Regions from separate parts of the Methylobacterium sp. WL120 genome, predicted to be linked through region 1. Evidence: riboswitches for the same ligand, from Rfam matches in the RefSeq annotation. Region 1 holds a riboswitch; the other holds the start of a gene.

Evidence for each region. Region 1 has a riboswitch for cobalamin ahead of FV229_RS00250 (TonB-dependent receptor). Riboswitches for the same ligand answer to the same signal wherever they lie in the genome.
Region 2: it holds a riboswitch for cobalamin, as region 1 does, so the genes downstream of both, FV229_RS21665 (CbtB-domain containing protein) here and FV229_RS00250 (TonB-dependent receptor) in region 1, are expected to answer to the same signal.

The regions. Positions count from the first base shown of each region.
Region 1 is NZ_VRUT01000001.1:47,815-55,017, reverse strand. Features, by position in the region: gene FV229_RS00270 (hypothetical protein) at 1-368, opposite strand, end outside; gene FV229_RS00265 (ABC transporter ATP-binding protein) at 343-1,161, opposite strand; gene FV229_RS00260 (iron ABC transporter permease) at 1,158-2,192, opposite strand; gene FV229_RS00255 (ABC transporter substrate-binding protein) at 2,189-3,040, opposite strand; gene FV229_RS00250 (TonB-dependent receptor) at 3,049-5,028, opposite strand; cobalamin riboswitch at 5,149-5,361, opposite strand; gene FV229_RS00245 (CusA/CzcA family heavy metal efflux RND transporter) at 5,413-7,203, opposite strand, start outside.
Region 2 is NZ_VRUT01000151.1:2,522-9,724, reverse strand. Features, by position in the region: partial or broken gene FV229_RS21690 (cobaltochelatase subunit CobN) at 1-212, opposite strand, end outside; gene FV229_RS21685 (Uma2 family endonuclease) at 221-829, opposite strand; gene cobW (cobalamin biosynthesis protein CobW) at 887-1,921, opposite strand; gene FV229_RS21675 (DUF1636 domain-containing protein) at 1,940-2,308, opposite strand; gene FV229_RS21670 (CbtA family protein) at 2,301-3,050, opposite strand; gene FV229_RS21665 (CbtB-domain containing protein) at 3,073-3,249, opposite strand; cobalamin riboswitch at 3,286-3,474, opposite strand; gene cobU (bifunctional adenosylcobinamide kinase/adenosylcobinamide-phosphate guanylyltransferase) at 3,542-4,069, shown strand; gene cobO (cob(I)yrinic acid a,c-diamide adenosyltransferase) at 4,066-4,698, shown strand; gene FV229_RS21650 (hypothetical protein) at 4,829-5,020, opposite strand; gene FV229_RS21645 (cobyric acid synthase) at 5,111-6,562, shown strand; gene FV229_RS21640 (MFS transporter) at 6,724-7,203, shown strand, end outside.

The DNA.
Region 1 (7,203 bases):
AGGATGCCGTCGCGATCCTCGACCCGGGCGGCGTTCCGGTCGGGCCCGAGTTCCGTCACCACGGTCCTGCGGTTCATCGCGCAGGTCGCCTCCGGCAGGCAAAGCGCGATGGCGTGGTTCCAGCCGGACGAAACGGCCGTCTCGTAGGCGACGGGCCGCAGGTCGGAGCTCGGGGTCAGGGCGATGGCCCCGCGCGCGGTCGCAAGTCCCAGGCGATCGTCAGGGAGGGCCAGGACAGGCTCGTCCGGATCGCGCATGAACTCGGCGATGGCACCGAAGCTGCCCAGGCTCCAGGCCGTGGTCGGATCGGCCAGTGCAGCGCGCAGAAGGGCGACGGTGGCATCAGGGCTGGTGGGGGAAGGCTGCATCGATCTCCTCCGGATGTGGCCCTGAACGGCTCCAGGGCAGGATATAGGCGGTTCCGTCCGGTCCAGCCCCTCGGCACGCCGTGACGCCGAAGACGTCCGAGAGCAGCCGGTCGGTCAACGCAACGTCCGGGTGTCCATCGGCAGTGACACGTCCCTCGCCCAGGACCACGATCCGGTCGCAGAATCGGGCCGCGAGGGAGAGGTCGTGCAGGACGGCGACGACGCCGGTGCCGGCCAGGGCCACGCTCCGCAACAACGTCATGGCGTCGAGTTGGTGGGCAGGGTCGAGGGCGGTGATCGGTTCGTCGGCCAACAACCATTCCGCTTCGACGGCAAGCGCCCGCGCCAGCAACACGCGCATCCGCTCGCCCGAGGACAGGGTCGGTTCGGTCCGCTCGGCGAAGCGCGCGACGTCGGTCCGTGTCATCGCTCGGTTTATTGCGGCGTGATCGGTGCCATCGAGGCCACCGAACGCGCGTCGATGCGGCAGCCTGCCGAGGGCGACGAGGTCACGCACCTGCATCGGCCAACCGGCCCCCGCGCCCTGGAACAGGACCGCGATGCGCTTGGCGCGCGCGTCGCGGGAGATGCCCTTGAGCGGCATACCGTCGAGATCCACGCGGCCCTTGGTCGGGGCGACCAAGCCCGCGAGGGTGCGCAGGAGGGTGGTCTTGCCAGCGCCGTTCGGACCGACCAGACCGACGAGGATCCCGCGTTCCAGGGACAGGGTGATATCCGAGAGGATGACACGCCCGCCGAGGCGGACATCGAGAGCTGCGGTCGCGAGGCTCATGCGCCACGACCCCGTTCGCGCATGAGAAGCACGATCAGGAACGGCGCCCCGACCAGTGCCGTGACCACCCCGAGCTTGAGTTCCGGGCGCGTCGCCAGGAGGCGCACGCCCAGATCCGCTGCGAGCACCAGGGCCGCCCCCGCCAGTCCGCTCGGCAGCAGGCTGGCGCCGGGACGCGCGCCAACCAACGGTCGCACCAGATGCGGCACCACGAGGCCGACGAAGCCGATGGCGCCGCTGACGGCGACGCCGCTGCCAACGGCCAGCGCCGCGCCCGTGACGAGGCGCAGGCGCACCGAGACCAGATGGAAGCCGAGGCTCGCGGCCGTGTCCTCGCCGAGCGTCAGGGCATCGAGCGCGCGAGCCGTGGACAGCATCAGGCCCCAGCCCACTGCCATCAGCGGCAGGCAAAGCCAGACATGGTCCATGCTGCGGTCCGCGAGCGACCCCATCAGCCAGAACACGATCTCCAAGGCCGCGTAGGGATTGGGTGAGAGGTTGAGCGCCAGCGCCGTCATGGCACCGGCGAGGCTCGACAGGGCGACGCCGGCGAGGATCAATCCCAGGGTGGTGCCGCCTCTGGCGGCGACAAGGTTCAGGGCGAGCGCCGCCACGGCGGCGCCGGCGATCCCGCCGAGCGGGAGGGCGAGGCTGACGGAGGCCGCGAACCCGCCGTAGAACACAACCACGGCCCCGAGGGCCGCCGCGGAGGAGATGCCGAGGATGCCGGGATCGGCGAGCGGGTTGCGCAGGTAGCCCTGCATCGCCGCCCCGGTCAGCCCGAGGCTGAAGCCGACGAGGGCCCCGAGCAGGGCGCGGGGCAGGCGCAGCTCCCAGAGGACGAGGGCAGGCAGTGTCGCCCGTCCGGCGATGATGTCGCCAGCCGCCGCCGGGACGTCGAAAGGGGCATACCCGACCGCGATGGACGCCAACGTCAAAACGAGAACCAGCAGGCCAAGGAGAACGACGATGCTGCGGGGTCCGACGACCGCGCGTTCGATCCGGGCAGGAGGTGGAATGGGTGCGTTCATGGCTCTGCCCGTTCGCGTGCGGCGGCGGCGAGCAAGGCCACGACCTCGGCAACCTGGGGACCTGGACAGGTCCAGAGCCGGTTCGGAATCGAGACGGTACGACCCTGTCGGCGCAGGGCGTCGAGGACGGGGTGATGCAACAGGGCGTCGGCGAGCGACGGCGCGCCGGGCTCCCCCTCGTCAAGGACGATGAGGTCGGCGTTGGCCAAGGCCGCCGCTTCCAGCGGGACCTGGCCGAAGCGGTCGCGACCGAGTTCGGCCGCGACGTTGACGAGGCCGGCGGCGCGGATGATCGCATCGCCAAGGCTGCCGGGTGCGACCGTGAAGGCATTCGGGCGCATGACGAGTGCCCGCAACGGTTTTGCCGCCGGCACCACCTGCGCCAGCCGCGCGTCGAGGTCCGCGACCATCGCCTCGCCGCGCGCCGGGTGCCCGAGGGCCGCGGCGACGGTCCGGATTTGGGCCCGCACCCCCTCGAAGTCGTTGGGTACGCCGAGTTCGAGAAGGGGGAAGCCGACGCGCTTGAGCAGGCCCACCGTGGTCCGCGTCGTGAAGGCACCGGCCACGACGAGGTCGGGCCGGAGCGCGACGATCTCCTCCGACAGGCCACGGGTCACCGCGATGCCGGTGGCCTCCCGCGCGACGGTGGAGCCGCGCGGGTCATGGGCGAGGTAGGTCACGGCGGTGACCTGGTCGCGGTCGGCGAGCCGCAGGACCAGCTCGTCGGCGCAGAGGTTCATCGAGACGACGTAGACTGGATGCGCCGGCTCGTCTGCCGCCCACCCCGCACCTGACAGACCAGGCCAGACCGCAATCGCTAGCGCAGCCAGCGTCCATCGCATCGACATCGCAATCCTCAGAACGTCGTCACGCGGACGCCGCCGTACACGGCGAGGCCCGGGCCGAGGAAGCCGGTGGGGTTCTCGTAGCGGCGGTCGAACAGGTTATCGATCCGGCCGAACACACTCACCGTCTCGCTGACGTCGTAGTTGATCGCGAGGTTGACCAGGGTGAAGCCCGGGTTCTTCAGCCTCTGGATCGAGAAGTCTCGGTTTCCGTCTACGAAGTGGCCAAGCACGATCACCGTCCCGCTGAAGCTCAGGCCGGGGATCGGCGTCCACTGAGCGGTGGCGCTGCCCTTGTGGCGGGGCCGGCGCAGGAGCTCCTGGTTGGTAATCTCATTCTTGGTCACGGTGTTGGTGTAGTCGACCCGGCCCGAGAGCGTGTCGGTGAACCGGACCGCAACGAAGGCCTCGGCCCCGTAGGATTCGGCTCGCCCGACGTTCTCGTTCGAGGTGAAGCTGGCGTTGGTGTTGATCAGGTTCTTGAAGTCGTTGGCGTAATAGGTCGCGCCGACGAGAACGCGCTCGCCGAGCGGCTGTTCGAAGCCGGCATCGTAGCCGAGGCTCTCTTCCGGCTTGAGGTTGGGGTTGGCGAAGAAGTTGAACGCCGGGAAGCTCTGGAACAGCTGGCTCAGCGTCGGCGCCTTGAAGCCGGTGCCGACGCTGCCTTTGATCCGCGTGTCGGTGAACGGCAGGATGTAGCTCGGGGCGACGCGGAACGTGGTGGCCGGTCCGAAGGCGTCGTTCTCGTCGTGGCGAACGTTGGCGACGAAAGAGGCACGGTCGAACGGCGTTAGCTGTATCTCGCCGTAGCCGGCGGTATTGCCGTTCCTGGCCCGCAGGTTGCCGGAACCGAACGGGTTCGGATCGGTGGTCGACAGGCTCTCGTCGTCACGCTGCGCGCCGAACAGAACGAGGTTGCCGGGCGAGAGCTGGTAGTCGCCGCGGTACTCGTAACGCGTGCGCTCGCCGAGGCCGGCGGTCGGGAGCGGGTTGAACGGGTCGTACGCGTTCTGGACCTGGCGGTTGTAGAGGTTCGAGTAGTTGATCGCGAAGACGTTGTGGAAACCGGCGAACGGCGTCCACTCGGCCTCGTTGCGGGTGAAGACTTGCTGCACGTCCGCCTGGCTGCGCAGGCCGCCCAGCGTCACCGGGAAGGTGCCGTAGTCGTCGCCGCTGAAGAGCAGCTTCGAGTTGATGAACCGCGTGATCGAGTTGATCCGGAACGTGTCGGTGAACTGGTAGCCGAACTTCGCCGAGACGGTCTCGTTGTCGTAGTAGTTCGGGCGGGTCGTCGTTCCTGGGGCGACGAGGTTGGGCGGCGTCACAGGCGTTGCGGCAGCCCGGAGATGCTGGATCGACACCGAGTAGTCGAAGCCGTTTTCCGACCCGCTGATCCGGCCGCTCTGGTTGAACGTCCCGAACGAGCCGCCCTCGATCCGCGCGCTGGCCCTGGCCGGTCCCTCGCCACGTTTCGTCGTGAAGGAGATCGCGCCTCCGATGGCGTCGCTGCCGTAGAGCCCGCTCTGGGGCCCCCTGAGAACCTCGATGCGGGAGAGGTCGTCGGTCAGGAGTTGTCCGAAGTCGAAGGAGCCGTTTGGGTTCGACGGGTCGGTCGCGTCGATGCCGTCGATGAGCACTTTCACGTGGTTCGAGTTCGAGCCGCGGATGAACACCGAGGTCTGGCCGCCCGGGCCGCCGGTCTGCACGACGTTGAGGCCGGGCACCTGTTGCAAGGCGTCCGGTACGGTTCGGCGCTGCTGGGCCTCCAGGGTCTCGGCGGTGAGCACCGTCACACTCGATCCGACCTGATCGACCGGCGTCGGGACGCCGGTGGCGGAGACGGAAAGCTCGGAGAGCGTGACGGCCGCCTCGGCCCCGCGCGGGACGTCGGCGAAGGGCGCGGCGGTCTGCTGCGCGAGTACAGGACCGGGAAGGGAGGCGCAGGCGAGCGCGAGCGTGCGCAGGCACGCGGATCGGGAGGGGAAGGACACGGGACAAGCCTCGGGCGACGTCTGTGGCACGTCACCGCGAACGAGGCCTGGGCGCTTGCCTGCCGTTAGGACAGCCGAACGCCTCGACACCCATCAGGACACCCCGCCCGATGCGTTTCGCGTGTGACCACGACTGACGGCAGGTCTCCTGGCTCGCGGGTCACCGCCCTCTCATCGTCTTCCCAGGCCCAAAGACCCAGTGACGTGTTGATGATGGGCTCGCCGCTTACAGTTGCGGGGGCAGCCGCGGCTTCGGGGAAGCCCTTTCGGACCTCATCCTCACCGCGTTCCCTTTTGATCCTCCGGGGAGGAACCGTCGGGCATACAGGACCTGAGGGAATGGCCCGGCGTCAATGTCGCTTCGGGGTTTTCCGCCCTGTGTGTTCATAACGTTACAAGTCGGGCCTCGGGGTCGATGGCATTCGGTTCGGACCGCGGCAGGCCCCATCCTTTCACGAGGCCGTACACCGCCGGGATCACGACGAGGGTCAGGACGGTCGATGAGACCATGCCGCCGATCATCGGCACCGCGATCCGCTGCATGACCTCCGAGCCGGAGCCCGTGCTCCACAGTATCGGCAGGAGCCCGGCCATGATGGCCACCACCGTCATCATCTTCGGGCGGACCCGTTCGACCGCGCCGACCATGATGGCCCGGCGCAGGTCGTCGCGGGTGAAAGTCCGCCCGTCGCGATCGCATACGGCCCGCACCTCGACCAGCGCGTGGTCGAGGTAGACCAGCATGATCACGCCGGTCTCGGCCGCGACGCCGGCCAGCGCGATGAAGCCGACGGCGACCGCCACCGACAGGTTGAAGCCCATCCACCACATCAGCCAGACGCCCCCGACGAGGGCGAAGGGCAGCGACAGCATGACGATGAGCGTCTCGGTGAGCCTCCGGAAGTTGAGGTAGAGCAGCAGGAACACGATCAGCAGCGTCAGCGGGACCACGACCTTGAGCCGGGCGGTCGCGCGGTCGAGGTACTCGACCTGCCCGCTCCACTGCACGAGGGTGCCTTGGGTGAGCCTGACCTCATTGGCCACCGCCGCCCGCGCCTCGGCGACGTAGCCCCCGAGATCGCGACCCGCGACGTCGACGTAGATGAAGACCGCGAGTTGCCCGTTCTCGGTCCGGATCTGCGTCGGGCCGCGGTTCAACTGCACCTTGGCCACCTCGCCGAGTGGCACCGTTCCCCCGCCCGGGATCGGGACCTGCACCTCGTCCGCGATGGACCGCGGGTCGGACCGGAAGGCCCGGGGGTAGCGCACGTTGACGGTGTAGCGCTCCCGGCCCTCGACGGTGTTGGTGACGCTCTCGCCTCCGAGCGCCATCCCGATCACGTCCTGCACGTCGCCAACCGTCAGCCCGTACCGGCCCAGCGCATCGCGGTCGGGGGTGATGTCGAGGAAGTAGCCGCCCTGGACCCGCTCGGCGTAGGCGCTCGACGTGCCCGGGACCGCCTTCACCACCGCCTCGACCTGGCGGGCGACCTTTTCCATCTCGGTCAGGTCCGTCCCCAGAACCTTGATCCCGACCGGCGTGCGGATGCCGGTCGAGAGCATGTCGATCCGGGCGCGGATCGGCTGGGTCCAGGCATTCGAGACCCCGGGGAACTGGAGCGCGGCGTCCATCTCGGCCTTCAGGCTCGCCGTCGTGACGCCGGGCCGCCACTCCGCTTTCGGCTTCAGGTTGACGATGGTCTCGAACATCTCGCTCGGCGCCGGGTCGGTCGCGGTGTTGGCCCGTCCGGCCTTGCCGTAGACCGAGGCGACCTCGGGAAACGACTTGATGATCCTGTCCTGGGTCGCGAGCAGGTCCCCGGCCTTAGTCACCGAGATGCCCGGCAGGGTGGTCGGCATGTACATCAGGGTGCCCTCGTCGAGATCGGGCATGAACTCCAAGCCGAGCCGGCTCGCCGGCCAAGCCGTCGCCGCCAGGACGACGAGGGCCAATAGGATCGTGAGCACCCGCGCCTGCAGGACGCCCGCGATGAGCGGCCGGTAGCTCCAGATCAGGAACCTGTTCACCGGATTGCGGTGCTCCGGGATGATCCGGCCCCGGACGAACAGCACCATCAACGCCGGGACGAGTGTCAGGGACAGCACCGCCGCCGCGGCCATGGCGAAGGTCTTGGTGAAGGCCAGCGGACCGAACAGACGGCCCTCCTGGCTCTC
Region 2 (7,203 bases), on a different contig from region 1:
TAGAGGTCGACCGACATCGGGTGGCGCAGCCGCGACAGCTTGGCCAGCCGCAGAGACGGGAAGTCCGGCCCGCAGGCGGCGTGGGCGTTTGCCATGCCGAGCAGGTCGGAATCGGTGAACGACAGGAAGACGACGTCGCCGGGCTGCTGCCCGAGGTCGACCGCCGCCTCGCCGTCGTCGAGGCTCACCGTATCGATGCGGATCAGGTGCATGCGCTGAGTCAGCCTGCCGATTCGTCGGGCTCGTCGGCGACGAGGCGAGGCCGGTTCGGGAAGGTCACGCCGTCGTAGATTTCCGAGGCCGGCAGGACGATCCCGAGCGCTGAGATAGAGACCGTCGCGGCGAGGCCGAGCAGCCGTGTCTCGGCCCAACTCCGGTCGGGCTCGCGCGTCCACAGGCGAACTTCCGCCGCGTTGGGCTCGACCAGCACGATGTGCTCAAGGTCGGCCATCGTGCGGTACTCGGCGAGCTTTTCGAACGCGTCGAAGTCCCGCGTGCTCGGCGACAGCACTTCGACGACGACCCGCGGCTGCGCCGCCTTGAGAGCGTTCGGATCGCGCGGCCCACAATCGACGCCGATGTCGGGGCGGCGGATCTGGCCGGGCAGCGTCTCGACGCTGCCGTCACCGGTGAACGGGCGGCATCCGCTGCCGCGCAAGGCCGTGCGCAGCCACGCAAGGATGTTCACGACGATGTCGTCGTGGACGTTGCGAGCACCCGCCATCATCCGTACCGGCATCCCGCCGACAAGCTCGTAGCGCTCCGCCTGGGCTTCCTGCCAGGCGAAGAACGCATCCAGGCTCATCGGGCTCTCGCGGCGGTCCAGCATCCCGGGATCTGCGGTGGTCGTGAAAACGGGCAGTGTAGCGCGGGTGGCGGACAAGCCCTAGCCGGCCAGAGCTTCCGCGACCGCACCCTGGTCGAAACCCTTGAGGCCGATCACCACCAGGGTGCCGTCGCGCGGCTCGCTCGCGGTCCAGGGCCGGTCGAAATGATGGGTGATGCGGCGGCCGACGCCCTGCACCACGAGGCGCATCGGCTTGCCCTCGACGGCGCAGAAGCCCTTGATCCGCAGGACGCCCTCGGTCTCCGCCGCCTTCTCGACGCGGGCGGCGAGGTCGGCGGCGGTGATCGCGGTGCGGACCGGGAGCGCCACGGTCTCGAAGTCGTCGTGGTCGTGGTCCTCGCCCTCGCCGTGATGCGAGGGGCGCGCGTCGAGGTCGTCCTCGGCGGCGGCCTGGAGGCCGAGCAGCACGCGCGGGTCGATCCGCCCGTGGGCGGTCTCGACCACCTTCACCGCGCGGGGAAGCTGGCTCTCCACCTCGGCCCGGACTGCGGCGAGGCCGGCGGCGTCCATCATGTCAGCCTTGTTGAGCACGACGAGGTCGGCGCAAAGGAGCTGGTCCTCGAACACCTCTTCCAGCGGGTTGTCGTGGTCCACGGCCGTGTCGGCGGCGCGCTGGTTCGCCAGCGCCTCGGGGTCCTCGGCGAAGGCGCCGGACGCCACCGCCGGCCCGTCCACCACCGCGACGACGCCGTCCACGGTCACCCGCGAGCGGATCGCCGGCCACTGGAAGGCCTGGACCAGGGGCTTCGGCAGGGCGAGGCCGGAGGTCTCGATCAGGATGTGCTCGGGCGGGTTCGGGCGGTCGAGGAGCGCCGTCATCGCCGGCACGAAGTCGTCGGCGACGGTGCAGCAGATGCAGCCGTTGGGCAGCTCGACGATCGAATCCTCGGTGCAGCCCTCGATGCCGCAGGCGGCCAGGAACGACTTGTCGAAGCCGACGTCGCCGAACTCGTTGACCAGGATCGCGAGCCGGCGCCCGCCCGCGTTCTCGACCACGTGGCGCACCAGCGTCGTCTTTCCGGCACCGAGGAAGCCGGTGACGATGGTGCAGGGGATCTTCGCAACGATGGTCATGGGGATCTCGCCGATGGCTCAGGCCGCGCGCGGCGGAAACGGGGGGATGCGGGCGACGACGCCCTTGCGGAACTCTTGCGGGCGCTGCTTCCAAGGCACGATCCCGTCGGGCGTGCCGGCGTAGAGCCCGACGCCGTCGAGGATGATGCGTGCCGACTCCGCGGGGTCGAGGTCGCCGTAGACGTAGGTCCAGCGATCCTCCGCCGCCACCGCGACGGTGCAGGGCCGCTTGCAGACGGAGAGGCACTCGACCGCCTCGATCGTCACCCCGTCGGGCGCCGGCAGCGCGCGCAGCGCGTCGAGCAGGCGGGCGCCGGCACGCGGGCCGTCCGGTGCGTCGCCTTCCATGCGGCAGGTGGTGCAGACGTAGAGGACCGTGTCAGCCACGGGCGCCTGCCGCGGTCTTCGGCCCGAAGGTCTGCCACGCGCGGCCGAACGCCAGCCCGATCACCGCCCAGAACACGAAGGCGATGGCGAGCGAGCGCGCGGCGAACTGCGCGGCGAGGCCGGCGGGAAGCTCGGAGGGCGTCGCCGCCGCCTCCGGCGCGCCGGCCAGATGCGGCGCGACGATGAGCACAAGTCCGCCGAGGATCGTGATCGGCACCCGGCGGATCGCGATGAGGTAGATCCCCATCGCGGTGGCGGCGGCGGTCATCAGCCACCAGACCTGGCGCGCGACCAGGGGAGCCGCCTCGCTACCGGGCAGCTCCGGCGGCAGTCCGAGCGCAGGCGCGAGCGCCACGGCGAGGAAGCCGGCCACCGCGAAGGCGAGGCCGCGTTCGGGCGACGGCTCGCGGCCGGTCGCCAGCATCACCGCGCCGAGCAGCAGCGCGTAGCCGATCCCGCCGACGAGGGTCGCGAGCCCGGTGAACAGCATGCGCGGCAGGCCCGCGCCCGGCTGCCACTCGGGTGCGGCCTTGGAGTCGTGGTCGTGCCCGGCATGCGCCAGCACGATCGGCAGGCGATCGGGCATCGGGGCGATGGCGGCTGCGGAGCCGGGGGTGGCCTGGGTCTCGTAGCGCTCGGCCGCGATGATCAGCGGCGAGGTGAGCGCGAGTTCGAGGCCCGTCACCAGGACGGCCGCGAGGAAGCCGGCGGCGAGCGCCGCCGACAGGAGCCGGATGAGCATGGGAGCGCCTGGGTTCAGGCGGTCAATGGCAGGGGAAGTTCTGCGTGTGCCGGAAGTCGTGCGCCGCGTTGTGCAGCGCCGAGGCGGGCGAGAAGCCGGCGAGGAACACGAGCCCGAGGCCGAGCATGGCGGCGACGGCGATGCCGACGAAGCCTTCGTTCGCGCGGGTGCCGGTCTGGGTGAGGGTCTGGGTGGTCATGTCGACAACATCTCCGGCCGCCCCGCCGGCGGCGTTCGAGAAAGCGCGGGGGACGGCAGGTCTCCTGGCTCGCGGATCGCCGCGCCTGCCGCCTTCCCGAAACATCGGTGGCCGAGGGCAGGAGCTAACCGCTCACAGTTGCGGGGGCAGCCGCGGTATCGGGTTTCCCCTCACCGCATTCCCTTTTCACCCCGTCTCCGGGGCACCGTCTCCACCAGCCATAGCCTGTCCGGCGCACCCGCACAACGGAGGCTTTGACGGGCACGCCACGGTTGGGGCATGGGTCTTCGCCATGCAACAGGCCGCGCCTCGGACGACCCTCGTGCTCGGCGGTGCGCGCTCGGGCAAGAGCGCCTACGCCGAGAGGCTGATCGAGGCGGCGCCCGGCCCCTGGTTCTACCTCGCAACGGCGCAGGCCTGGGACGACGAGATGCGCGCGCGGATCGCCCTCCATCGGTCCCGCCGGTCCGGCGACTGGATCACGCGGGACGTGCCGACGGCGCTGGCGGCGGCGATCGCCGACGCGCCGGGACCGGTGCTGGTCGACTGCCTCACGCTGTGGCTCACGAACCTGATCCTCGCCGACGCCGACCTCGACGCCGAGACGCAGGCGCTAGTCGTCGCCTGCCGGGCGGCGCGGGGCCCCCTCGTGCTGGTCTCGAACGAGGTCGGCCTCGGGATCGTCCCGGACAACGCGCTCGCCCGCCGCTTCCGCGACGCGGCCGGGCGCCTCCACCAGGCCCTCGCGGCCGAATGCGACCGCGTCGTGCTGACGGTCGCCGGGTTGCCGCTGACCGTGAAACCGCAGGGAACGTCATGACCGACGACGCCAAGCCCGACGACGTGAAGCCCGACGACGCGACGCGCCATCGCGAGAAGATGGAGAAGCGCAAGGCGGTCCAGGACGCCGAGGTGGCGGCCAAGACGATCGAGAAGGGGCTCCTCATCGTCAACACCGGCCCCGGCAAGGGTAAGACCACGGCGGCGCTCGGCCTTGCGCTCCGCATGCTCGGACGCGGGCACCGGGTCGGCATCGTGCAGTTCATCAAGGGCGCCTGGGACACCGGCGAGGCGCATGCGCTCAAGGTCTTCGGCGACCGGGTCGCGTGGCACGCCATGGGCGAGGGCTTCACCTGGGAGACGCAAGACAAGGCTCGCGACATCGCCGCCTGCCTCAACGCCTGGAACCAGGCGACCGACCTGATGGCCGACCCCGGCATCCGCCTGCTCATCCTCGACGAGCTCAACATCGCGCTGCGCTACGACTACCTCGACCTCGATGCGGTGGTCGCGACGCTCAAGGCCCGCCGCCCGGACCTCCACGTCGTCGTCACCGGCCGCAACGCCAAGCCCGCGCTGATCGAAGCCGCCGACCTGGTCACCGAGATGGGCAGCGTGAAGCACCACTTCGCAGCGGGCGTGAAGGCGCAGGAGGGCATCGAGTTTTGATCGGTCGTCGGCGCGGCGTGGTGCGCCTGTCAGGCCAGCCAGTCCTCGATGCGCAAATTTTCGACGCAGTCGAACTCGCGGCCGTTGTTCGCGAATGCGGGCAATGTGCGAGCGCCGCGCAAGCATCGGCCTACAAATCCACTGGGTCCGGCTCTGACCGATCGACAGGCTCGATATCGCCTTCGCGATCGAGCGATGGAAGCCCGTCGAGCAGGGCGATCAGGGTCGGGTGCACGATCGTATCAGTGGCGAAATGGTCGCCGTCGCTTTGCACGACGGCGTGGTTCCGATTTTCAGGAAGCACTCTGATCGTTCGCTTCATTGCATCCAATCGTTCCGCTTTCTGGCGAGCTTATGCCGCGCGGAAGCAGGAAGGACATCTTTCTTCCTTCGCCATGCCTTCGGTGACGGCATGACCCGCGCCCTGATGATCCAGGGCACCGGCTCCGACGTCGGCAAGTCGCTGATCGTCGCCGGGCTCGCGCGGGCCTTCACCCGGCGCGGGCTGCGCGTGCGCCCGTTCAAGCCGCAGAACATGTCGAACAACGCCGCCGTCACCGCCGACGGCGGCGAGATCGGGCGGGCGCAGGCGCTGCAGGCGCGGGCGGCGGGCGTCGCGCCGTCGATCCACATGAATCCGGTGCTGCTCAAGCCGCAGAGCGACGTCGGCTCGCAGGTTGTGGTGCAGGGCCGCATGGTCGCGACCGTGAAGGCACGCGACTACCAGGCCTGGAAGCCGAGGTTGCTGGAAGCGGTGCTCGACAGCTTCTCGCGGCTCAAGGCCGAGGCCGACCTCATCCTCGTCGAGGGTGCTGGCTCGGCCTCCGAGGTGAACCTGCGCGCCGGCGACATCGCCAACATGGGCTTCGCCCGCGCCACCGACACGCCCGTGGTGCTGCTCGGGGACATCGACCGCGGCGGGGTCATCGCCAGCCTCGTCGGCACCAAGGCGGTGATCGACCCCGACGACGCCGCGATGATCGTCGGCTTCCTGGTCAACCGCTTCCGCGGCGACCCGACCCTGTTTTCCGACGGGATGGACCTGATCGCGCGCCACACCGGCTGGGCGAGCCTCGGCCTGATCCCGCATTTCCCGCAGGCCGCGCGCCTGCCGGCCGAGGACGTGCTCGGGCTCGTCGGGTCGGCCGGCCCGGCCGCGACCCGCATCGCCGTGCCGGTCCTGCCCCGGATCGCCAACTTCGACGACCTCGATCCGCTTCGCGCCGAGCCGGCGGTGGAGGTGGTCCTGGTGCGCCCGGGCGAGCCGATCCCGGGCGATGCGGCCCTGGTGCTGCTGCCGGGATCCAAGACCACGATCGACGACCTCGATTTCTTCCGCGCGGAGGGATGGGACGGGGATCTGCGGGCGCATCTACGCCGCGGCGGGCGGGTCCTGGGGCTGTGCGGCGGCTACCAGATGCTCGGGCGGACGCTGTCCGACCCAGACGGCATCGAGGGCGCGCCGCGCACCGTTCCGGGGCTCGGGCTGCTCGAGGTCGACACGGTGATGACGCCTCTGAAGCGCCTCGAGGCGGTCTCCGGGACGAGCCTGCCCGACGGCATCCCGTTCTCCGGCTACGAGATGCATGTCGGCGACACGACCGGCGCCGATTCGAGCCGGCCGCTGCTGCGCCTGGCCGACGGACGCGCCGACGGGGCGGTGTCGGCCGACGGGCTGGTCTGCGGCACCTACGTCCACGGGCTGTTTTCCGACGACCGGCAGCGGGCCGCCTGGCTCGCCCGCCTCGGCGCGGGATCGGACGGCGCCTCCTACGAGGCCGGCATCGAGCGGGTGCTCGACGCGCTCGCCCTGCACCTCGAACGCCACGTCGACTGCGACCGGCTGCTGGCGCTGGCCCGGTAGGGCCTCGCGCGCGTGACAGGCGAGCGGGTCCTGTTCCCGTCGCGGGTGATACGCGCTCCGAACCGCGCCGCCGCCCGATAGGCAGGCGCCGCGTCCCGGCCTAGGCTCCGCCGAAAGCGCGGTCCTTCGCGAAGGGGCCGCCGGACGCCGAGGAACGCCCGATGACGCCCATTGACACCGCGGCCGACGACGCGCTCGCCCGGCGCACGATCGCGACGGTCACGTGGCGGCTGATGCCGCTGCTCGGGGTGATGTACCTGGTCGCCTACATCGACCGGCAGAACATATCCTACGCCAAGCTGCAGATGGTCGGGGATCTGGGATTGAGCGAGAGCGTCTACGGGCTCGGCGCGTCGCTGTTCTTCCTCGGCTACTTCCTATGCGAGGTGCCCGCCAACGTCATCCTGGAGCGGGTCGGCGCGCGGCTGTGGTTCGCCCGGATCATGGCGACCTGGGGCCTGATCACGGTGCTGCTCGGCTTCACCCAGAACACGGTGATGTTCTACGTGCTGCGCTTTCTGCTGGGCGTCGCCGAGGCCGGCTTCTTCCCCGGCGTGCTGTTCGTGCTGACCCTGTGGTTCCCGCAGAAGCACCGCGCCGCGATGATCGGCTGGTTCATGATCGCGAGCGCGGTGGCCAAC